Regions from separate parts of the Exiguobacterium sp. RIT452 genome, predicted to be linked through region 1. Evidence: a T-box and tRNA genes for the amino acid it is inferred to sense, from the RefSeq annotation. Region 1 holds a T-box; the other regions hold tRNA genes.
The links. The T-box of region 1 lies ahead of argS (arginine--tRNA ligase). A T-box ahead of a tRNA ligase gene usually reads a tRNA of that ligase, here a tRNA-Arg.

Region 1 (7,997 bases):
GGAATCGACCGTGATGATGCGAAAAAAATCAACACGGCCGTCAAGGAATCGAAACTCAAAGTAAAAACACAGATTCAAGATGATCAAATCCGTGTCACGGCAAAATCACGTGACGACCTGCAACAAGTCATGCAAATCGTACGTGAGTTACCACTATCCGTCGACGTTCAATTCATCAATTTCCGTTAAGCACAAAAAAATCCCTTTCTCCGCCCGGAGAAAGGGATTTTTTATCGTCATTGCGCTGTATAGCCGCCATCGAGCACAACGGCTTGACCTGTGACGCCCGCCGCTTTATCACTCGCCAAGAAAATCGCGTAGTCGGCAATTTCTTTTACTTGAAGTAAACGGTGTTGCGGGACGAGCGGATAAATGACTTCTTCCAGCACACGGTCCAGCGGGACATTCCGTGTTTCAGCAAGCGAAGACAATTGTTTTTGAACGAGTGGTGTATCGACATACCCCGGGCAAATCGCATTGACGGTAATACCGGATGTCGCCCCTTCAAGGGCTGCAACTTTCGTCAAACCGATGACGCCGTGTTTCGCACTGTTGTACGCAGCTTTACCGGCAAAGCCGATGAGTCCGTTGATCGATGACATGTTCAAAATACGGCCGAATCCTTGTTCTTTCATGATCGGGAAAACATATTTTGTATACAGGAACGGTGCCCGTAACATGATGCTTTGCAATAAATCGAATTTTTCAGTCGAGAATTCTTCAATCGGTGAGACGTGCTGCATACCGGCATTGTTGATGACGATATCAATCCGTCCGTAATGCGACATCGTCTGTTCGATGCTCGACTTGATGGCCGCCTCACTCGTGACGTCTCCTGCTACTGCAAAAGCTTCGAACCCTTTGCCTTGAAGTGTTTCCGCCGCTTGTTTTGCCGCCACTTCCTGTAAATCGACGATGACGACTTTTGCACCTTCCTGTGCAAATTCTTCCGCGATTTCAAGACCGATTCCGCTTGCTGCTCCAGTGATTAATGCTACTTTTCCTTCGAGTTGTTTCATGATGATCTGCTCCTTCTTTACTGATTCGTTTCTTTTACTGTACGCTTAGAAAACGAATAATAAAAATGAATACTTGTTATGATATATATAACCTAAAAGAATAGGAGTGGAGCCGATGGATTTCCGCCAATTGGAGTACTTTACAGAAGTAGCACGCTTTAAAAGCTTTACCCGGGCAGCCGATCACCTGCATGTCACACAACCGACTCTCAGTAAGATGGTGCGCCATTTAGAAGAAGAACTCGATATCGAATTGTTTGACCGGAGCAAGCGGCAAATCGTCTTGACCGATGCCGGCGTGACGTTACTCGAAGAAGGCGAAAAGATTTTAAATCAATTGGCGGACCTGCCGTCGCATCTTTATGACGTCATGCATCTGACGAAAGGAACCATCCGGATCGGTGTTCCGCCTCTGATCGGTTCCTTATTTTTCCCCCGCCTGCTCCGACTGTTCCGCGAACGCTATCCGATGATCACGATTGAAATCACGGAAGCCGGCGGACATGCGCTTGAAAAAGCTGTTGTTGCGGGCGAAGTTGATTTGATTGCGACAGTCTTTCCGGCCGACGAACACTTGACCGTCTTTCCGTTCATCGAGGAAGAACTTCATCTGTTTTTACCGGAACACCATCCGCTCGCTACGCGGACATCGATTGCGCTCGAAGAGGTCGCCGAAATGCCGTTTGTTCTATTCAACGAAACGTTTTCGCTTCATGATGTCGTTTTGCAGGCATGTGACGCAGCCGGTTTTCATCCGACCGTCAATCACGTCAGTTCCCAGTGGGACTTCCTTTGTCTCCTTGTCGCGGAAGGAAATGCCGTCACGCTGCTTCCGCGCTCTCTTGCGAAACAGATGACAATCAATGGAGTCAAAACCATTCCACTGGATATACGTGTCCCTTGGCAACTCGGTGTTGCGGTTCCGACGGGACGTTACCAATCGTACGTGACGCGCGAATGGATTCGCTTCGTCCAAGAAATTCATTCTAAAAATGAATGATATGTATAAAAACCATGTATTTGTAGCATGAATATTCTTCCTTTAAGATAAGTTGTATCGTTCACAACAGAAAGGAAGTTATTACTCATGGCAACAAACTTAGATACACGACATGAAGTAGGTCTTAAAAAATTAAACGAGTTCACGGATGTCAATTCGGCGCAGTCGACACATGAAAAAATCGCTGAATCATTAAAAGATATCGCACCCGCTGTCGGTGAATGGATCACGGATTTTGCTTACGGTGAAGTTTACAGCCGGAACGGACTTGTTAACCGCGACCGGGCAATCGTCACGATTGCTTCCCTTGTCACCCAAGGGACGGAACCACAGCTTGCCCTTCATATCAATACCGGGCTGACAGCTGGATTAACAGGCAACGAGATCGTTGAAGCCATCATGCACCTCGTTCCCTACACGGGATTCCCACGTGTCCTGAATGCACTCGAAGTCGCCAAAGTCGTCTTTGCCGAACGTGGCGTTACCGTTGATCCGGCTTAATTAAAAGAGGATGATCCGCATGCGACGCAGGGTATACTCTTAGTACAAGGGAGCGATGCCACATGCAGTATGCACTCATCACGGATTTGCACAGTTCATTGCCCGACACCCGGGCTGTCCTAAAAGACATTCAGACGACCGCGCCAAAAGCGGTCGTTTTTTCACTCGGCGATGTCCATGAATGTCATATCGGAAAAAAACGTGCGAAACGGTATGTGTTTGAAGAAATCGAACATGTCGTGACACTTGATCCGGATTTTTTGAAGCTGGTTTTTTTTGAAACCTTACTCGGAAATCAGGAAGAGCGGTTGTTTTCCTTGATTCCGGTCGGAGTGTCGCGTGTTCTCGACCAACTCCGCTTATCCGATCGCACAAAACAACTGGCGTCCGCCCGCTTCATCCACGGCGACCAGCTGAAATGGAGTTACGACTTAACGCCCGACACATCCGAATATCCGGACCGGCTGTTGTTTTTTGGACACAGTCATGTCCGGGGATTGTTCAAAGACGGAAAACGATTGGTCATCCATCCCGGCATTCCGCTTTCGATCAAGCGTGGACGTTACGCGATCAACGTCGGACCCGTTCTCGTCGAACGTGAATGGTTGCTCTATGATACGACTGCCGAGACGATCACATTCCATCGGGTCCGCTAACCAAACAACCCCCCGCCTCCATTCACTGTACCGTGAGGAGACGGGGGGTTCTGCGTTTTCATATGTTTTACAAGTAACGGACGAGTGACGCACGGACTAAATCGACTTGTGTGAACTCCGTTTTATCCGCAAACTGGTTCACGACACGACGGACTTCACCTTGGCGACGGACGAAGCTAGTCGGCACCGGTGTTTTCCGGACGATTTGCTCATACAACGTCGTCAATTGATGATCATCGATGACCGTCGTCATTTGATCGAGGAATAACAAGACATGCAGGCGGTTCAAGTAATCCCACGGCTTGTCTTCCGAGCGGAATTCATTACGTGCCAACCATTTCTTCAGACCAATCGCATCGATTTGGTTTAATGTTTCTTTTGTGCGTGGTGCTTTCCAAAGTGCCAACAGCTCACCTAGTTTTTTACGTGTCTGTTTTTTCACCATGAAGAATTCGAAATTTCCTTTTGTTTCGAGTGCATCACCGCTGATCGGCGCAATTTGATCCGCTCCGGGTGCTGTCACGAAATCAAATACGAAATCGACCGATTCTCCCGGAAGCCATGCTGCGACTTTTCCATGGAAGTCTGCAATGAAAGCAACTGATGCTGCCAAATCTTCCTGGTTCATTTGTGTAGAAGCGTGCTGCAACCGTTCCATTGTCTCTTTGTTCATATAATAACCCCATCTTTAATCTGATTTACTTACATTTCTTCTGGAGCACCTACACCAAGCAGGCGTAATCCTTCCGTCAATACAATCGTAACCGATTTTACGAGTGCAAGGCGAGATTGTTTTTCTGCGTCGTCTTCTAAAACACGGACTTGTCCGTAATATTTGTTGAAACTTTGTGCTAAGTCAAGCACGTACCGGCTGATGATTGAAGGCTCGCGACGTGTAAACGCACGGTCAATCACGGTCGAGAACTGGTTCAGCATCGACACGACGCCCCATGAGTAATCGTCCGCACTTCCGGCAAACGCTGAACCGTCGTATTCACCTTTACGCAATAATGAATTTGCCCGTGCATTCGTATATTGGACGTACGGACCCGTTTCTCCTTCAAACTTCAGCATTTGTTCGAGATCAAATTCAATGTTGTTCATCCGCTCATTTTTAAGATCATGGAAAATAACAGCGCCGACACCCACTTCACGTGCCGTCTGCTCCGCATTCGCCAGGTTAGGATTTTTCTCGGCGATGTTCTGTTTTGCGACATTAATCGCATCTTGAAGGACTTCTTCTAAGAGAACGATCCGACCCTTACGTGTCGACATCTTTTTGCCGTCTTTCATGATCAGACCAAACGGTACATGGTGCATGCCGTCGACATTTTCAAAGCCAAGTTTTTTCAAGACTGCGAACAATTGCTTGAAGTGCAACGCTTGTTCACCGCCGACAACATAAAAGGCTTGCTCAAAACCGTATGTCTCAAGACGATACACGGCAGCCGCCAAATCACGTGTCGCATACAACGTCGCTCCGTCTTTTTTCTTGATCAAGGCAGGAGGCATTCCTTCTGCTTCGAGGTCGACGACCATCGCACCTTCCGACTCGACCAGCAACTCTTTTTCTTCGAGCAAATCGATGACATGTTGCATCTTGTCATTGTAGAATGCTTCCCCGTTCAAGCTGTCGAAGCTGACACCCAGCATTTCATACACACGGTTGAATTCAACAAGTGACACTTCGCGGAACCATGTCCAAAGTGCCGTCGCCTGCTCGTCACCCTGTTCGAGTTTTTTGAACCAGGCACGACCTTCATCTTCTAAGCCCGGGTTTTCTTCCGCCTCTTCGTGGAAACGAACGTACAGTTTGAGCAATTCTTTAATTGGCTCAGCGCGGACATCTTCTTCCTTGCCCCACATGTTGTAAGCAACCATCAGCTTGCCGAACTGTGTTCCCCAGTCTCCGAGGTGATTGATGCCGACGACTTCGTATCCTTTTTTCCGTGAAATCTGGTTCAATGCGTTTCCGATGACCGTTGAACGGAGGTGCCCCATTGAAAACGGCTTCGCGATGTTCGGAGACGAGAAGTCGGTGACGATTGTTTTCCCGGTCGGCTCACTTGAACCGTATGCCTGTTGCTCGTCTAACACACGTTTGACGATTTCACGCGAAACGATTTCCCGGTTCAAGAAGACGTTGACGTATGGTCCGGCAGCCTGAACATTTGAAAAAAGTGGATTATCGATTTTTTCAGCCAGTTCCGTCGCAATCATCATCGGTGCTTTCCGGAATGCTTTCGCGAGTTGGAAACAAGGGAAAGCCAAATCTCCGTGGTCCTCATGTTTCGGTTGTTCAATCAGTTGTTCAATCTCTTGTTGCGACAACGCATCACCGATCACGCTGTGTAATACTTCCGCATATTGTTGCTTATAACTCATGTTATTCCCTCCAACAGTTTATTTTTTCCAATAAAAAACGCCCTTTGCGCAACACGCAAAGAGACGGAATGACCGCGGTACCACTCTTCTTGGTGTCGACAGTGCGACACCCACTTTAACTGGGGATAACGGGGGTCCCCCGGCTACGCCTGATCAGGTTGATTCGGATAGCATCTCGGAAGTGCGTTTCACGGTTTTTCAATCCATTCAGGCTTCCACCATTCCCTGATTCGCTGGTCGATCAAATGATCCCGTTACTTTCTTCGTCATTGATTGTTTGATATCTTCCACATTATACGCAATCCCCTTCATTCTCTCAACCTTATTTTTTTGTAAATCCCTCATCATAATTTCCACAAAACGGGTATAAGTAGGGAAGGACTGTTAAAGGAGGGGACGCATTGTGGTCTACTATCAAAAAGTGGCACGGACGAGTTGGCTTGTGTTGTGTCTCGTTGCCGGTCTGCTCACCTTTGCTTTACTCGCACGTCCGACGCTGATGGACTTTCCACTTTCTTTTGGTAATGCCGTCTATCTTCTGGCACTCATCATTTTATTCCAATTCGATAACGTCCGTCGTGGCGGAATTTATTATACCTTTCAAGAGGGTATCATCTTGTTCATCTTCCTCAACTATGGTTTGTTGCCGTCGATCCTGCTCAGCCAAATCGGCATCATCATCTTTCAAGTTTTCTCTCATAAAAAAGAAATCCGTCTCAAACGATTTTTATACTTGTATCCGATCAACGTCTTGTTTGATTTGTTTTATCTCGCTTGTCCATCACTCGTTTACTTGGCGCTCGGCGGCCCGATCGGCACTGGATTCACGTACTCGGAAGCGATTATTCCTTTTTTAGGATACTTGACGGCGGTCATGCTCGTCTCTTACGTGCAGTGCCGTTTCGTCAATCGTGTCCTCTATCTGAAATATGATTGGATCCGCCTTGTCCGTTTGCAGACGCTGGTTTACGGGACGAGCATGCTGTGTGCGTTTCTCGGCATCTGGTTTTATGATGAAAATCCGCTCATCGCTGCTTCCGTCTCGGCCCTCATCTTGCTTTTGTTCAAACGGTTGCTTCAGCAACGGGGCGTGACAATCGAAGCCAACGAAAATGCCAAGCGGTTTGACGATGCGAAAGAGCACCTCTTGATTTCCCGTTTCGAACGCGAGACGATCGACTCGTTATTGATTGATTTGCCCCAACTGATTGACTTTTCGGAAGGCTGGATTTCGATTCAACAGCAACGGAAACAAATCATCTACAACATCCGGACAAAGACGGTCATCGATGTCCTTCCCTTGTTTCATTCGTTGTCGGCCGAGCAACTTCAGACGCCCATCATCCACGGTCTCCGGTTTGATTGGGGGCAAGACATCCAAATCGATTTGCCGGTCGACCGGCATTCGATGCTCGCCATTCCTTCGATTACGAACGAAGACGTCGATGTCTCGATTGTATTGTTTCATCAAATAGCCGATGCCTACGATGAGGCAAAGGCGGATGAGTTGTCGCGTTTACTCCGGATTTTCTGTCGTTCGCTGCATCGCTCTCAGGAAACGCATCAGCTCTATGCTGAAAGTCGAACCGATGCGTTGACGGAACTGTCCAACAGCCGTGCTTTTTATGAAGAGGGCGCCTATCAATTCAACTCCGACCGTTATCCGTTGTCGATTATTCTGTTCGACATCGATCACTTTAAGTATGTCAATGACACGTATGGTCATAAAGTCGGCGATCTCGTTCTTCGTGAACTCGGACGCCGTATCCGGTCCTTGCAGCAAACACGGCAGGATGTCTTTGCCGCCCGTTACGGTGGAGAAGAGTTTGTCCTCTTGCTCCACCAGTGTCCGCAGAAGCAGGCGATTGATTTCGCAGAGATCATTCGTCATGCTGTTCTTGACCGCCCTTTTTTGGTCGACGGACACCGCTTATCGATCACAATCAGTCTCGGCGTCGATACGGTCGAGCATCCGGGTGAACGGACCTTTGAAGAGTCGCTTCGTCAAGCCGATCATGCCCTTTATGTCGGCGGCAAACATAACGGTCGAAACTGTACCGCCCATTACGCTAATCTTTGAAAGGTCGTGACTACTTTGTCCATTATTGAAATCGAACACACCATCCCGATGCTGAAATCACCTCGGACCATCCGGATTTACCGTCCGACGGAACTGTCAGCCGAAGAAGCACTCCCTGTCATCTACATGCACGACGGGCAAAATGTGTTCAGCGGCGAAACCGCGTCCTTCGGAAAAGGCTGGGAAGTCCATCATGCGTTGCATGCGGTCAAGTTGCATGCGATGATTGTCGCCATCGACAGCCCGGACGACGGGATGGATCGATATGACGAATATGCCCCTTGGACGGATGAAGCTCTGCTCATGCGCACCGCCTATCCTTCCCACCGGACAACGATTGGCGGAAACGGCAAGCA
Region 2 (7,997 bases), on a different contig from region 1:
CCTTTCAAGCTGTTCGTTGTTTGCTCACGGATCACTGATTCGAATTTTCCGCCTTCGCGTTCTTCGAGTGTTTCACCGACACAAACGATTGGCACGATACCATGCTCAAATGCTTTTTTCGTTTTGCTGTTGATGAACGCATCTGTTTCTCCGAAATACTCACGACGTTCTGAGTGACCGAGGACGACGTATGTTACGCCAAGTTCTTTGAGCATCACTGGGCTGATTTCACCTGTGAATGCGCCGCTCTCTTGGTCGTACATGTTTTGAGCGCCGATTTTCAGGTCCGTTCCAGCTGTCGCTTCTGTCAAGTGTGCAAGGAATACAGACGGTGCACAGACAGCCGCGTCGACTTTCGAAGAAGCGGGTACAGTTCCTTTGACTTCCTCAGCGAATGCCACAGCATCCTTGAGGGTAAGATTCATTTTCCAGTTACCTGCGATAATTGGTTTACGCATTGAAAACACTCCCTTGTGAACTTTAGATTACTTGTCGTTAAGCGCTTCGACACCTGGAAGAGCTTTTCCTTCCATGAACTCGAGGCTTGCGCCGCCACCAGTTGAAATGTGACTCATTTTATCTGCAAGACCAAACTTCTCAGCCGCTGCAGCAGAATCTCCACCACCGATGATCGAGTATGCATCGCTGTCAGCTAATGCTTGAGCGACACCTTTTGTTCCGTTTGCATATTTATCAAGTTCGAACACACCCATTGGTCCGTTCCAGACAACGAGTTTCGAAGACTTGATTGCTTCTGCATACAGTTCGATTGTTTTTGGACCGATATCGAGTGACATGTGATCCGCTGGGATACTGTCGATGTCGCGTGGTCCAACATATGTTTCTTCGCCGAATTCCTTCGTGATGACACAGTCAACCGGCATCAAGAACTTCACGCCTTTGTCTTCTGCTTTTTTCATGAATTCCTTCGCCTGTTCGATTTTGTCGACTTCAAGAAGTGACGTACCGACTTCATAACCTTGAGCTTTGAGGAATGTATAAGATAATCCTCCGCCGATGATCAACGTGTCGACGATATCAAGCAAGTGATCGATGACGCCGATTTTGTCAGCGACTTTCGAACCACCGATGATCGCCGTAAACGGACGATCCGGGTTTGAGAGAGCCTTACCGAGAACTTGAAGTTCTTTTTCGATCAATAATCCTGCTACAGCTGTATCGACATGATGAGCGATACCTTCTGTAGAAGCGTGCGCACGGTGAGCTGCACCAAATGCGTCGTTGACGAAAACATCTGCAAGTTTCGCAAAACCTTCTGCGAGTTCAGGATCGTTTTTCGTTTCACCTGGGTAGAAACGAACATTTTCAAGAACGATGACATCGCCTTCTTCAAGCTTGCTGACCGCTTCTTCAGCGACCGGACCGTATGCTTCTTCAACGAGCTTGATTTCTTTACCAAGCAGTTCGCTGAGGCGTGCTACGACTGGTGCAAGTGAGAATTCAGGGTTCTTCTCGCCTTTTGGACGTCCCATGTGGCTTGCAAGAATGACTTTCGCTCCACCGTCAACCAAGTGTTTGATTGTCGGAAGGGCAGCACGGATGCGTGTATCATCTGTGATCTTGCCATCTTCTAGCGGTACGTTGAAGTCCACACGTGTAAACACGCGTTTTCCTTTTACATCGATATCGCGAATTGATTTCTTATTCATACATTCGTCCTCCGTCTCATACGTATAGTGAGGGGCTAGTGCGCCCCTCCAGACTTTTTTCCGCAATAAGAGCGGAGACTGTATCGTTTCCGCTCTTATTCAATTGCTATTTAATTGCTCGAATTACTTAGCGATTTCTGCGAAGTGTTTGAGTGTGCGAATGAGCTGGCTAGTGTAAGACATTTCGTTGTCGTACCAAGCAACTGTTTTAACGAGTTGTTTGTCGCCGACTGTAACGACTTTCGTTTGTGTTGCATCGAAGAGTGATCCGTAAGAGATACCAACGATGTCAGAAGAAACGATTTCGTCTTCAGTGTAACCGTAAGATTCGTTAGCTGCTGCTTTCATCGCTGCGTTAACTTCTTCAACTGTTACTTTTTTCTCAAGAACTGTTACGAGCTCAGTGAGTGAACCTGTAGCGACTGGTACACGTTGTGCAGATCCGTCAAGTTTACCTTGAAGTTCTGGAAGTACGAGACCGATTGCTTTAGCAGCACCAGTTGAGTTAGGAACGATGTTAGCTGCCGCTGCACGTGCACGACGGAAGTCACCTTTAGGGTGTGGAGCGTCGAGTGTGTTTTGGTCGCCAGTGTAAGCGTGGATTGTTGTCATGAGACCTTCAACGATTCCGTACTGATCTTGAAGAACTTTAGCCATAGGCGCGAGACAGTTCGTAGTACATGAAGCACCAGAGATAACTGTTTCAGTTCCGTCAAGGATTTCGTGGTTCGTGTTGAAGACAACTGTTTTCATGTCGCCAGTAGCAGGTGCTGAGATAACGACTTTTTTAGCTCCAGCTTTCAAGTGAAGCTCAGCTTTTTCTTTGTCTGTGAAGAAACCAGTACATTCGAGAACGATGTCAACACCGAGCTCGCCCCATGGGAGTTCTTCTGGGTTGCGGTTAGCAAGTGTTTTGATTTCTTTACCGTTGACGAGGAAGTAACCATCGTGTACTTCAACTTCGCCGTCGAAACGACCTTGAGTCGTATCATATTTCAAGAGGTGTGCAAGCATTTTAGTGTCTGTAAGGTCATTGATTGCGACTACTTCGATTCCGTCAAACTGAAGAATTTGACGAAGTGCTAAACGTCCGATACGTCCAAATCCATTAATACCAACTTTTACTGCCATGATAATTTTCCTCCTTTTAATGTAAAGCGAGTTATCTATTATTCAAAAGGGGGCTACCCTTTCAAAATCGTTGTTGCTGCCCCTTCATCCGTAATCAGGATGATGTCCGGGGACTGTTTGACATACGCATTGATGGCTTCCGCCTTGGAATGTCCGCCGGCGACGACGATGACGTGTTCGACTTGTTTTAAGTCGTCGAGTTGAAGACCAACCGTCTTCACCCGGTGCACGATTTTCCCGTCCCGATCGAAGTAATACCCAAATGCTTCCGCAACTGCGTGCTCGGTTTCGAGCTGTTCCAGTAACTCCGTTGAAGCACGACGACGTTTTGCCATCGTTTTTGCCTCACCAATTCCATGTACCACGATTGACGCATCTCTAATCATTTGTAACACATTTTTTATGCTCGGCTCTTCCACCATCTTGACAAACGTTTCCTTACTGACCATGTCCGGGATGTGCAACAAGTGATAATCACTTTGTGCACGAGACGCCATCCGTGAGCAGACCGTGTTCGCTTGTAATTCCAGTGTTTCACCTAAGCCGCCACGTGCCGGTACAAAGGTCATCGGACGATTTTCCTTATCGGGCGACATCATCGCCGCGACGGAAGCCATCGTCGTTCCTCCTGTGACTGCAATCGTGTTGTGTACAGATGAAGAAAGTTCTCGTTTCAAACGTGCGACGGTCGCACGTCCCATATCGCGTTGTACCCAAAATGTCTGATCCGAGTCACCCGGTACGATGACGACATCCCGTACGCCGAGTTTTTCCTTCAAGGCTTTCGCCATATCGGAAATACCGGCCAGTTCTGCCATCACGCTGTGCATACTCCGTAAAACGGTCCGTCCTTCATCCGTTAAAGACATTCCCTGTGTCGCCACTTCGAGCAAGCCTTGCTCTTTTAGGAAGTCCACTTCCCGGCGCAACACCCGTTCCGTCAAGCCGAGGCTTGTCGCAAGTGTCCGTCGGCCGATCGGCTGCATGAGCCGGACATAATGAAGTATGTCGTAACGTGTCTGCATTTCTTCGATCAGATCAGGCACGATTCGTTTTTGGATCTGTACTAACTGCCGAATCATGTATTCCCGCTCCTCTCAAAATTGCTGGACACTTTACGTCCCGCGTGTCGTATCTCGTCCCACTTGGTACATTCTCACTATAACAGCCTCTGTTCGAGGTTTCAAGCCTCGCCCTTTAACTTTTTTCAAGTAAGCGGTTTCTTAGTGTGTCTGTCTCAAATTTGCCATAACTCCAAATTTCAGACTGATACATAACGACGGGAATTTCATATAAAAACCGTAAACTGAGCGCTGCATCTTCATCAATGTTGATTTCCTCGAACGTCCACTCCGGGAATTCGTCGAGTACGAAATCAAGTAAGACGGCGGCTTCCTCACATAGCGTACAACCCGGACGTGAATACAGTGTTAAGCTCTTGTGTTCTTTTGTTTGCATCAGTCATTCGCCTTTCGTTTCTTCATGATGTCGGACCGGGTCAAATCAAGGCTCGCCCGGTACTTCGCGACCGTCCGGCGTGCGACACAGATGCCGTCCGCCGCTAACCGGTCTGTGATGTGCTGATCCGACAACGGTGTCGTCGCTTCCCGAATCAATTGTGCGATTCGGACCTTGATCAAAAAGCTCGACGTCCCGTCCTTCGTCCGGGAAACAAAAAAGTTCTCGAGATTGTGTGTCCCGTGGATAGTCCGGATCGTTTTATGCGCAATCGCCCGACCAACCGTCGACGGATGATGTCCGGTTTGTTCCGCGATTTCCTTTTTCGTGAGGGGTTCCAGATGAAGTTCGCCTTGAAACCATCTCACCTGCCGTTTCATGATGACGTCCAAGATCGCCTGTAACGTGACGCGACGCCGTTCATAGGCGCTTAAAAAGGGTTTTGCTTCTTCGAGATTCGTCCAGGACGTGTCGAGCGGCAACTCGTACCACTCCACGTGAAGTTGATCGTCAACCATTCGAACTTCCGCTTCCGGCATCATAACGACGGTCGTTTCCGGTAAAAGAGGCGTTTTCGGCAGTCGATTGATCTGCTTCTTCACTCGTCGCTGCTCTTCGTCGTCAAGTCCGGCTAATACGTCCTGTAGTGATTGCCCGTCATGGAGTTCTGCCACCCGATCAATGAGTGTGGCATCTTCTAATTCCATGGCATGCAACAACCGACACTCCGTTTCCGAACGTGCCGCGATACCGGTCGGCTCGCATCGTTGAAGCAGTTCGCGGGCCTGCTTGATCAGCGTGGCTTCACTTTTTAAACTAGTGGCAAGTTGTGCATCCATCGTTCTGAGTAATCCATCCGCATCTAAGTACATGATGAGTTGTTCCGCCATATATCTTATTTCCTGTCTGACCGATTCTAAACGTATTTGCTTCAGAAGATCCGCTTCAAACGACTCGATCCGATTCGCGACTTGCTCGAGATCCGGATGAATCGTTTTTCTTCCATTATGTTTATGAGACGTAGCGCGACGAATCATTCGATAGAGATGTTCCTCAAGCTCGGCCCGTGATTCTTCCAAAATCGCCAACTGAAACAAATGCGATGCTGACATCACGAGACGTTGTGTCTGTTCCTGCCTCTGTTCCATCCCTTCACCTTCCGTTTCTCAGACTTGATCGGTACCTGTTTCTATTATAATCGACCGGTCGATTCTTGCCCGGATTCAAGCCATCTGTAAAAAAACAAGAAATTTCACAATCTAGTATTGCTTTCCTGAAAAAATGTCGGTATACTATTAATTGTTCAGTAAAAACATGCACCCGTAGCTCAGGGGATAGAGCACTGGTTTCCGGTACCAGGTGTCGGGAGTTCAAATCTCTCCGGGTGTACCATACTTGAATCTACAGGCAATGCCGTTATCGGTATTGCCTTTTTTCTATACTGATATGTTTAGCTCAATCCGTTTCAGGAAAAATACATAAAACCTACAGCGTATCTTTTGACCAATATTGACCAAAGGATTATGATAAGGACAAGTCGAATATGAGCTACATACCAACTATAAGGAGGCAAAGACTATGTTAATTCCAACAGTCATCGAACAAACCAACCGCGGGGAACGTGCTTACGATATCTATTCACGTTTGCTCAAGGACCGTATCATCCTTCTCGGGAGCGCGATTGACGACAACGTCGCCAACTCAGTCGTTGCCCAGTTGCTATTCCTAGCAGCCGAAGATCCAGATAAAGAAATCTCGCTTTACATCAACAGCCCAGGTGGTTCAATCACAGCGGGTATGGCGATTTACGATACGATGAACTTCATCAAACCACAAGTTTCAACAATCTGTATCGGAATGGCTGCCTCAATGGGTGCTTTCTTGCTTCAAGCCGGCGCTAAAGGAAAACGTTTTGCGCTTCCGAACGCTGAAATCATGATTCACCAACCACTTGGTGGAACACAAGGTCAAGCATCAGATATCAAAATCCACGCAGAACGTATCATCAAAATGCGTGAACACTTAAACAAAATCATGGCTGAAAACACAGGACAACCACTTGAAGTCATCGAGCGTGATACAGAGCGCGATAACTTCATGTCTGCTCAATCAGCAGCAGACTACGGTTTAATCGACCGTGTCATGGAACGTGCGTAAGCTGTTTCAGCAACCCGTCTTCACTTCATGTGAAGGCGGTTTTTTTTGTCGGTTTCTCCAGTAGAACAAAAAAAGACCGCCGTCTTGTACCTTTCCGTTAAGAAGGAAGTACGCAGACAACGGTCCTTGTTCATTAATCGATCATGTCCGTGATATCAGATACGATATCATGGTTTTCGCGGATCAGCGTGTAGATGCCGTTCGCATGTGGTGAAAGTTCTTCTTCTGCCTGTAATTGCTTCAGGAATAAAGAAGTCGCAAATGTCACGAGTGTACTTTTTGGAACCCCGATCGCTTTTGCTTTTTTCGTAAGCACTTCATCAAACTTCGCATCAACTGTCAGCGAAATACGTTTTTTCTCATTAGCCATTTCAAAAACTCCTTAATTCGAACATTTAGTTGCACCGACTATATATTATAGTAGACTATGGTTCATCTCGCAAGTTACTCCCTAAAGAGCCCCGGTCATCGATTCCCCGTTCCGGATTTTATCCGCGATTTGATCAATCTTGCGCAATCGATGATTGATACCTGATTTTGAGATGGAACCACTTTCGACCATCTCGCCTAACTCCTGTAATGTCACGTCTTGGTGCGTCACACGCAAGATCGCGATTTCTCTCAGTTTGTCCGGTAAGACATCGAGTCCGACCGTCCGTTCAAGAAACTTGATGTTCTCGACTTGCCGCAGCGCCGCTCCGACCGTCTTGTTGAGGTTCGCCGTTTCACAGTTAACGAGTCGGTTGACCGAATTGCGCATGTCCTTGAGGATGCGGACATCTTCAAAACGCAACATCGAATAGGTCGCTCCGACGAGCTTAAGAAAATCGGAAATCTTTTCACTTTCCTTGATGTAGAGGATATGCCCTTTTTTCCGTTCAATCGCTTTCGCATTGAGGTCAAACTGGTTCGTCAGACTCCGGAGCGCCGCATTGTGCTCCTCGTATAAACTGAAAATCTCAAGGTGATACGACGAGGTCGCCGGGTTATTCAAGGATCCGCCGGCTAAAAACGCACCGCGCAGATACGCCCGGGCACGGCGTTCATCGTTCAGAATCGAATCGCTGATCGAGCGGATCATCGTGAATCCTTCACCGAGGATGCCGAGGTCCTGCAGGATTTTATCCGCCTGTTGTTTGACGCGGACGATGTAGACGTTATTTTTTTTGAGCCGCATTTTCTTCCGGACCAATAAGTCGAGGTGGACGGCGTAAGCCCGTTTGAGCAACGAGTAGATCCGGCGGGCAATCGACGCATTTTCCGTTGAGATATCAAGCGTCAAGCCGCGTCCAAGACCAAATGAAATCGCTCCGTTCATCCGCGCAAGTGCGGCAAGCTCGGCCTTCATCTCGTGGTCGGTGATGGCGATTTGGGTTAATTCTTTTTTGACTTCTGAAGCAAAACTCACGTCAGTTCCTCCTTCCCTTCGAATTGACGGACACGCCGAATCGATAAGACCTTCCGCATGACAAGACTGGCGACGGCATCGGAGTCGTGGCGGATGAAATGGTGGTTGTAGTCCACGATATCATCGGCGAGCACTTCAATTCCGGCCTGTTCGAAACTCGTCTCATCATACGT
Region 3 (7,997 bases), on a different contig from region 1:
CGGTCCGGCTTCGATTTCACAAGTCCGTTTGTTCAACTCGCATCCGACAGGAGCGTATCATAAAGAAGAACGGTTGGAAGCCTTGATGGAAGACGGCGGCATCATGCAGTGCGGTAACGCACAAAACTGTGTGGAAGTGTGTCCAAAAGGAATTCCGTTGACGACTTCAATCGCAGCGATGAACCGTCAAACGACGCTCCACTCCTTCAAAAAGTTCTTCGGCAGTGACGAAGGACGTACGGGAGAAGCAGTCAGTCAATAATAAACGATAAAATTAAAGAAGGGGCCTTGCTCCTTCTTTTTATATTTTAGAGGAGGAAAGTGTCGTGCGTGTACCTAGTTATATTAATGATCTCGATCAATGGTTGGAGCAAATGAAACATGGGACGCGGCTTGATGTCGCCGTTCGATTTGCGGAAACCGATGCCTATGGACATATGAACAACCGGGTTCCGTTCGTCTATTTCGAGGATGTGCGGACATTGATGCTCGAAGAGACAGGGTATTCACTGGCCGATGACGGGATCGTCGTCGTTGCGGACGCCCAGTGCAATTACATCCGGCAAGTCTATCCGCGGGCACGTCTTGCCGTCTATGCCTATCCGGTTCAGGTCGGAACCGCCTCTTGTGACGTCCATTATGCCGCGTTCAGCGAACAGGATGAATTGATGTTCACCGGTCGGACCTCGATGGTGCAGATTGATCGTTCCGGGAATGCGTTTGCTTGGAATGAAGCGTATAAAAATTCCTTGCAGAATCGATTCGAATCCGTTATCATTTGATAATGAGTTCACATATTCGAAAACGACTCACTAGTACGTTATTAGTGGAGGGAGATTTCTTAATCATGGAAAAAACATTCAAAGTCATCGCGGATTCAGGCATTCATGCTCGTCCGGCAACACAACTCGTCAACACAGCTTCTAAATTCCAATCAGACATCAACTTGGAGTACAACGGGAAGACTGTTAACCTCAAGTCGATCATGGGTGTTCTTTCACTCGGAATCGCAAAAGATTCAGACATCAAAATCGTTGCAAACGGTGACGATGCTTCTGAAGCAATCACGACTCTTTCAGATATGCTGACAAGCGAAGGTCTTGCTCAGTAATCCTTTATCGTACATTCTTGGACGCCGGTCTTGCACCGTCGTCCTTTTTTGTTACCATATGAGAGAGGAAGGTGAGGGGAAAACGTGAACAGATCAATTGGAGTATTAGATTCTGGGGTAGGTGGATTGACCGTGGCGCGTGAATTGATGCGTCAGCTTCCCCATGAACAAATCATATATGTCGGAGACACATTGCGGTGTCCGTACGGTCCTCGACCAGAAGAAGAGATTCGCCAGTTTACTTGGGAAATGATTGATTTCCTCGTTGCGCAAGATGTCAAACTGATCGTCATCGCCTGCAATACGGCAACGGCGGTCGTCTTAAAAGAAGCACGACAAAAGTTGTCGATTCCAATCATCGGCGTCATCGATCCGGGAGCACGTGCGGCGGTCAAAGTCACACGGACAAAACGAATCGGTGTCATCGGCACAAAAATGACGATTGAAAGTAACTCATATGAAAAAGCCTTGCGTCACGTCGAAGGGCAGGTCGTCGTAGAATCACTGGCTTGTCCGCCATTCGTTCCACTCGTCGAGTCTTCACAGACCACGGGAGCTTATGTCGAGCGTGTCGTCGCCAATACATTAAAACCGTTGCTCGCCTATGACATGGATACGTTGATTTTAGGCTGTACCCATTATCCGTTACTGGCAGAAGTGATTGGACGAGTCATCGGACCGAATGTTCAATTGATTTCTTCTGGGGATGAGACGGCGCTTGAAGTTGGTGCCTTACTGGATTACAACGGAATCACAGCATCCCATGACACCGTCCCGGAACATGTCTACCATGCGACCGGAGATACACGGTCTTTTGAACGGATTGCGAGTGACTGGTTAAATCAACCGATTCAAGCCAAACGGTTAGTGTTAGGAACGGAGGAAGAAAAATGCGTTTAGATCAAAGAGCACAAGCAGACATGCGAACGATTCATTTCGAGACGGGTGTCAATAAACACGCAGAAGGATCCGTTCTGATTTCAGTCGGGGATACGCGTGTCTTATGTACAGCAACGGTCGAAGAAAAAGTCCCGCCGTTTTTACGCGGGAAACGTCAAGGGTGGATCAATGCCGAATATGCGATGTTGCCACGCGCAACGGCGCAACGGACCGGTCGTGAGTCGGTCCGCGGGAAACAAACCGGACGGACGATGGAGATTCAGCGTTTGATCAGCCGGGCGTTACGTTCTGTCGTCAATCTTGAAAAATTAGGCGAACGGACAGTTTGGATTGACTGTGACGTGTTGCAGGCAGATGGCGGGACACGAACGGCTGCAATCACGGGTGGTTTTTTAGCACTCGTCTTAGCGGTCGATGGACTGATTCAAAGCGGGAAGTTAACGGACACACCAATCAAGGAGGGCATCGCGGCAGTTTCGGTCGGTAAAGTCGGGACGGATTTGTTACTTGATCTTTGTTATGAAGAAGACGCTGCAGCAGACGTCGATTTGAATCTTGTCATGACATCGTCCGGTAAAATTGTGGAACTTCAGGCAACGGGCGAAGAAGCAACATTTTCACGTCGCGAAATGCTCGATATGCTGGAACTTGGGGAAAAGGGTATTGAGGAACTGCTTCAGGCGGCTGAACAAGCATTAGGTGCTTCCTGGTGGTATGTCGGAGAAGAGGTGGAGCACCGATGAAAATTATCGTCGCGACCAGAAATGCTGGTAAAGTAAATGAATTCAAGGAGATGCTTGGACGACTCGGATATGATGTCGAATCCTTGCTCGACTACGAAACGGCTCCGGAGACGGATGAGACCGGTTCGACGTTTGAAGAAAATGCCGAATTGAAATCAAGAGAAGCGGCAGCTTATTTTGGTCATGCCGTGCTGTCGGATGACTCCGGTCTTGAAGTAGATGCTTTGGACGGAGCGCCAGGTGTCTATTCCGCCCGATTTGCGGGTGAGGACAAATCAGACGAAGCGAACAACACGTTGTTGCTGGAAAAACTGACTGACGTACCAACAGAAAAACGGACTGCCCGTTTTGTCTGCGCCTTGTCTCTTGCAAAACCGTCCGGTGAAACGTTAACCGTACGCGGAACGATGGAAGGGACGATCGGTTTTGAACGGAAGGGAACAAACGGCTTCGGTTACGATCCGTTGTTTATCATCCCGTCCTTGAATCAGACGGCAGCCGAGTTGACGAAAAGTGAAAAAGCGTCCATCAGTCATCGGGGACAAGCATTACGAAAACTTGAATTGGCATTGACTACTTTTTTAGGAGAGTGATCAGAGATGAAAGCATTAATCGTAAGTGATAGCCACGGACTTGACCAGGAGTTGCTGACGATCTTTAACCGCCATCAAGATGTCGATATCGCTTTTCATTGCGGCGATTCACAGCTGACTGGGGATTCCGAATCGTTATATCCCTATCGTGTCGTCAAAGGGAACTGTGACTATGGAAATGATTTTTCAGACGAAGTGACGGAAGAACTGGGGGCGTTTCGGATCCTTTGTGTCCATGGTCATCGACAAGACGTTAAATACAGTCTTGATCAGTTGGTTCATCATGCGGATCAGAAAAAGGCCGCGGTTGTTTTATATGGTCATTCTCACGTCGCGAAGGCAGAACAGCGTGACGGGAAACTCTTTATTAATCCGGGATCAATCCGGATGCCCCGTCATCGTCCGGAAAAGACGTATGCCGTCTTAACGTTAGAGGATGGGCAGTTCACAGTCGATTTTTATGATTTGACCGGTGAGACGATCAATGCCTTACATCTTGACGGAACACTTTAAAAAATAGTTTTTACTAATGTGATTGACACGAAAGAATTGTTTTAGTATAGTTTATTCGTGTTGACACGTCTCAATAGCTCAGCTGGATAGAGCAACGCCCTTCTAAGGCGTCGGTCGGGGGTTCGAATCCCTCTTGGGACACTATAATTAAAATAGAGACTTCCCTTATGAGGGGGGTCTCTTTTTTTTATCTGCTTCATCGGGTATAATCAAGGTATCATGAACTTGAAAGGGATGATGAAGATGATGAAACGAATGAGTGGAATCCTGTTGCTGACAGTTGCTTTAGCTGGATGTAGCGAGGTTACGGATACAGTGGACAATGCGAAACAACAAGTGACAGATGTAAAAAATAGTGTTGATTATGCAGGACAACTGCAAGATATCGCTCAAGACACATCAAAGGTGACATCTGAGCTTTCGACAAAGTTGGATCAGGCAGCTACCGAGGCCCGTGAATCGGCAAATCCGGAGCAGGCGCTCGATCAGCAGATTGAAAAACTTCAAAATGATGGAACCGTTCAACAGTTGAACGAAGAACTGAATCAAATCGACGAACGTCTCGCGAGTTTAGAGAGTCCGCCGGCAGAATTAAAAAATCTCAGTGAAAAACTCGAACAATATGTCAATCAATCTGAAGACATTACGCGTTTACTAGAAGCCGATGTCTCGCTGGATACACTGAATAAAATGGGTATCGAGCAGGCTGGCCAGTTGCAAGAAGCAATCACAAACTGGACGTCTTTGCTTGATCCGTTCACAAAATAAGAACGTCAGTCAGGAAAAAAAGGTGGAATGACCGTGGGACAGTCACGTTGGATGGAACAACCGTTAATCGATGAGCAAAAACGCCTTGTTGCGTTGAGTGAGGCAGAATTAAATGTTCGCTTAAATCAACTTCAAACCATGACGTCAGAAGATGATATCTTGTATCTTCTCTACACGATCCAAGAGGCTTTTTTAGCAAGGGAAGACGGAATCGAAGCCTACCTGGCCATCGTCGACCCTTTTCTTGGGTTGGACGGTGTCGAGCAGGTGCTTGCAATTTTCATGTATGAAAAGGGAGAACGATATGCATTCGACCTTGCCTTACGAACCGCATCCCCTTATTTGCCATACGGATTGGCACTGAAGTTAGAAGAAGTGGCCGCTTCACGTCCACGCACAACGCGGAACGTTCAGCAGACCGATGATGCATCGTATCTACAATTGGAAGAAAAACCTGCAGTGACGCTTACAGAGCAGGACTGGATCACGCTCTACCGTTTCGGAACGCTGGAAGAGCAATTTCGTTTCTTGGCACAAACGGACTTACGGGTGCATCCTGGATTGATGCACTATATCGTTCATGACTATTTGACAGGACGGGACGTGAAACATCCAAGTGCTCTTGTCATACAACGGTTGCTTCCCCAGCTGACGGAATCGGCGCATGTCTATCCAATCGAGGTGTCGATTCAGTCGCTTGATGTTCATATGTCGTTTCATCGTCCGGAACAGCTTGAGTCATGTCTGACACAGCAGGCCACCCAATTACAACGATTTGCCGATGCTGCGTTCGACTTGGAACGGATGGATCCGTTTAAGGCGCTTTTGCTCATGAACTGGTATCAAATCGTTTACTTAGAGGAGACGATGGAACAGGGTGAAGTGGTGGAAGAATGGCTCGGTGCCGTCGAAGAATTGGCGGATCTCGACTTTTTATCTGAAGCTCCGCCGGAATCCTTAAGTCCACAGGCACAAAAGATTTACCGGGCTGTTCATTTGGTGCTGCCGGAAGGAAAACTGTACGAACAAGCACTCCTTCAGTAATTGAAGGCGATTGCCTCGTTCAACAGTGGTAATCCTCAGAAAGACTGTGCTATAATGTGACTTGTTGTACACACATGTACGCTAATTGACATTTTTGGAGGGACTCAGCATGACTGCAAAATGGGAAAAACAATCAGGTAGCCTCGGCGTCCTCACGTATGAAGCGCCTGCTGAAGCATTTGATAAAGCGGTAGACCAAGCGTTCAAGAAAGTCGTTAAGACATTGAACACACCAGGTTTCCGTAAAGGAAAAATGCCACGCACAATGTTTAACAAAATGTACGGTGAAGAAGCACTTTACCAAGATGCTCTTGATATCTTGTATCAAGACACAATCGAAGGTGCTGTCGTCGAATCAGGAATCGAGCCAATCGCGCTTGATAACATCGACGTTGAAACACTCGAAAAAGGAAAACCGGTTGAGTTCAAAATCACATTCGTGATCGAACCAGATGCTACACTCGGTGAGTACAAAGGTCTTGAGTACACAGCAGTCGAAACAGACGTTACAGACGAAGATGTCGATGCTGAACTCAAAACAATGCAAGAGCGTGGCGCAGAGCTCGTCGTTAAAGAAGACGGCGTCATCGAAAATGGCGATACAGTCGTATTCGACTTCGCAGGTTTCGATGGGGAAAACCAATTCGACGGCGGTACTGCAGAAAACTATTCACTCGTCATCGGTTCTGGCAACTTCATCCCAGGATTTGAAGAGCAAATGGTTGGTCTGAAAACAGGCGAACAAAAAGACATCGACGTAACATTCCCAGAAGAGTACCATGAAGCATCACTCGCTGGAAAACCAGTCGTGTTTAAAGTAACAATCCACGAAGTCAAAGCTCAGGAACTTCCTGAATTGACGGATGAGTTTGCTAAAGAAATGGACGAAGAAGTTTCTTCTCTTGACGAGTTGAAAACAAAAATTCGTACACGTCTTGAAAACACACGTAAACAAGAAGCGGATGCTTCGATGCGTGATGAGTTGGTTGAAGCAGCGACTAAAAACGCAACAGTTGATCTTCCAGCAGTTATGGTTGAAAACGAAGTTGAGCGTATGGTCCAAGAATTCACACAACGTATTCAGTCACAAGGAATTGACCTTAACATGTACTTCCAGTTAACTGGAACAACTGAAGAGGCAATGCGTGCTGAAATGAAAGAACAAGCAGAAGAGCGTGTCAAAGCGCGTCTCGTTCTTAAACAAATCGTTGCAGACGAAAAAATCGAAGTAACAGAAGAAGAAGCGCAAGCTGAACTTCAATCGATGTCTGAACTCTACAACATTCCTGCTGATCAACTCGAAACGATGCTTGCTCCACAAGGCGGACTTGATACACTTAAAGGTGATCTTCAGTTCCGTAAAGCAATCGATGTTCTCGTTGACAACGCAAAAGCGAAATAATCAACACAACCGAACAGTCGACTTCAAGACCAATTTCTGGTCTTGAAGTCGATTTTTTTGTACGATAGGTCAAACAAGGACAAACTAAATTATAATTTTCAAATCAAACTGTAAATCGCTCATCCAAGATTTGAAAGAGTTTCCTTGTTCATGCTACAATCATTAATAGTAAAACGTGAGAATAGATGCGAAACGGATCTATACAACTTCCACGTTAAAGGGGTGGACCTTTATGTTTAAATTTAACGAAGAAAAAGGTCAGCTGAAATGTTCTTTCTGCGGAAAGACACAAGAACAAGTGCGCAAACTTGTTGCTGGACCTGGCGTTTACATTTGCGATGAATGTATCGAACTCTGCAACGAAATCGTTGAAGAAGAGCTTGGTACAGAAGAAGAAGTCGAATTGAAAAACGTGCCGAAACCGCATGAAATCCGCTCGACATTAAATGACTACGTCATCGGGCAGGAAAAAGCGAAAAAATCGTTGTCTGTCGCGATGTACAATCATTATAAACGGATCAATGCAGGTGGGCGTGCGGATGATGTTGAGTTGTCTAAATCAAACATCGTCATGATCGGACCAACTGGTAGTGGTAAAACACTTCTTGCACAAACGATGGCTCGTATTCTGAATGTTCCGTTCGCAATCGCGGATGCAACAAGTTTGACAGAAGCTGGTTATGTTGGGGAAGATGTTGAAAATATTCTCTTGAAACTGATTCAGGCTGCTGACTACGATGTAGAAAAAGCAGAAAAAGGTATTATCTATATCGATGAGATCGATAAAATCGCCCGTAAATCTGAGAACCCGTCCATCACACGTGATGTGTCTGGGGAAGGGGTACAACAAGCCCTTCTGAAAATCTTAGAAGGTACTGTGGCAAGCGTCCCACCACAAGGCGGACGTAAGCACCCGCATCAAG

Region 2: it has a tRNA-Arg gene. The T-box ahead of argS (arginine--tRNA ligase) is inferred to sense a tRNA for this amino acid. The anticodon was not compared.
Region 3: it has a tRNA-Arg gene. The T-box ahead of argS (arginine--tRNA ligase) is inferred to sense a tRNA for this amino acid. The anticodon was not compared.

The regions. Positions count from the first base shown of each region.
Region 1 covers NZ_QXJB01000003.1:213,169-221,165, reverse strand. The annotation lists gene D3D03_RS10075 (YajQ family cyclic di-GMP-binding protein) at 1-189, shown strand, start outside; gene D3D03_RS10070 (3-hydroxybutyrate dehydrogenase) at 237-1,019, opposite strand; gene D3D03_RS10065 (LysR family transcriptional regulator) at 1,135-2,019, shown strand; gene D3D03_RS10060 (carboxymuconolactone decarboxylase family protein) at 2,107-2,520, shown strand; gene D3D03_RS10055 (metallophosphoesterase family protein) at 2,583-3,176, shown strand; gene D3D03_RS10050 (hypothetical protein) at 3,244-3,849, opposite strand; gene argS (arginine--tRNA ligase) at 3,879-5,561, opposite strand; T-box leader at 5,618-5,840, opposite strand; gene D3D03_RS10040 (GGDEF domain-containing protein) at 5,965-7,641, shown strand; gene D3D03_RS10035 (alpha/beta hydrolase) at 7,657-7,997, shown strand, end outside.
Region 2 covers NZ_QXJB01000004.1:224,920-232,916, reverse strand. The annotation lists gene tpiA (triose-phosphate isomerase) at 1-458, opposite strand, end outside; gene D3D03_RS11490 (phosphoglycerate kinase) at 486-1,670, opposite strand; gene gap (type I glyceraldehyde-3-phosphate dehydrogenase) at 1,794-2,801, opposite strand; gene D3D03_RS11480 (sugar-binding transcriptional regulator) at 2,855-3,883, opposite strand; gene D3D03_RS11475 (glutaredoxin family protein) at 3,999-4,259, opposite strand; gene D3D03_RS11470 (RNA polymerase factor sigma-54) at 4,259-5,407, opposite strand; tRNA gene D3D03_RS11465 (tRNA-Arg) at 5,576-5,651, shown strand; partial or broken gene clpP (ATP-dependent Clp endopeptidase proteolytic subunit ClpP) at 5,832-6,416, shown strand; gene D3D03_RS11455 (hypothetical protein) at 6,550-6,786, opposite strand; gene whiA (DNA-binding protein WhiA) at 6,868-7,824, opposite strand; gene D3D03_RS11445 (gluconeogenesis factor YvcK family protein) at 7,821-7,997, opposite strand, start outside.
Region 3 covers NZ_QXJB01000002.1:464,020-472,016, reverse strand. The annotation lists gene sdhB (succinate dehydrogenase iron-sulfur subunit) at 1-262, shown strand, start outside; gene D3D03_RS07880 (acyl-CoA thioesterase) at 327-782, shown strand; gene D3D03_RS07875 (phosphocarrier protein HPr) at 848-1,111, shown strand; gene racE (glutamate racemase) at 1,196-2,011, shown strand; gene rph (ribonuclease PH) at 2,002-2,754, shown strand; gene D3D03_RS07860 (XTP/dITP diphosphatase) at 2,751-3,347, shown strand; gene D3D03_RS07855 (metallophosphoesterase family protein) at 3,354-3,860, shown strand; tRNA gene D3D03_RS07850 (tRNA-Arg) at 3,928-4,001, shown strand; gene D3D03_RS07845 (hypothetical protein) at 4,104-4,628, shown strand; gene D3D03_RS07840 (hypothetical protein) at 4,656-5,672, shown strand; gene tig (trigger factor) at 5,782-7,074, shown strand; gene clpX (ATP-dependent protease ATP-binding subunit ClpX) at 7,307-7,997, shown strand, end outside.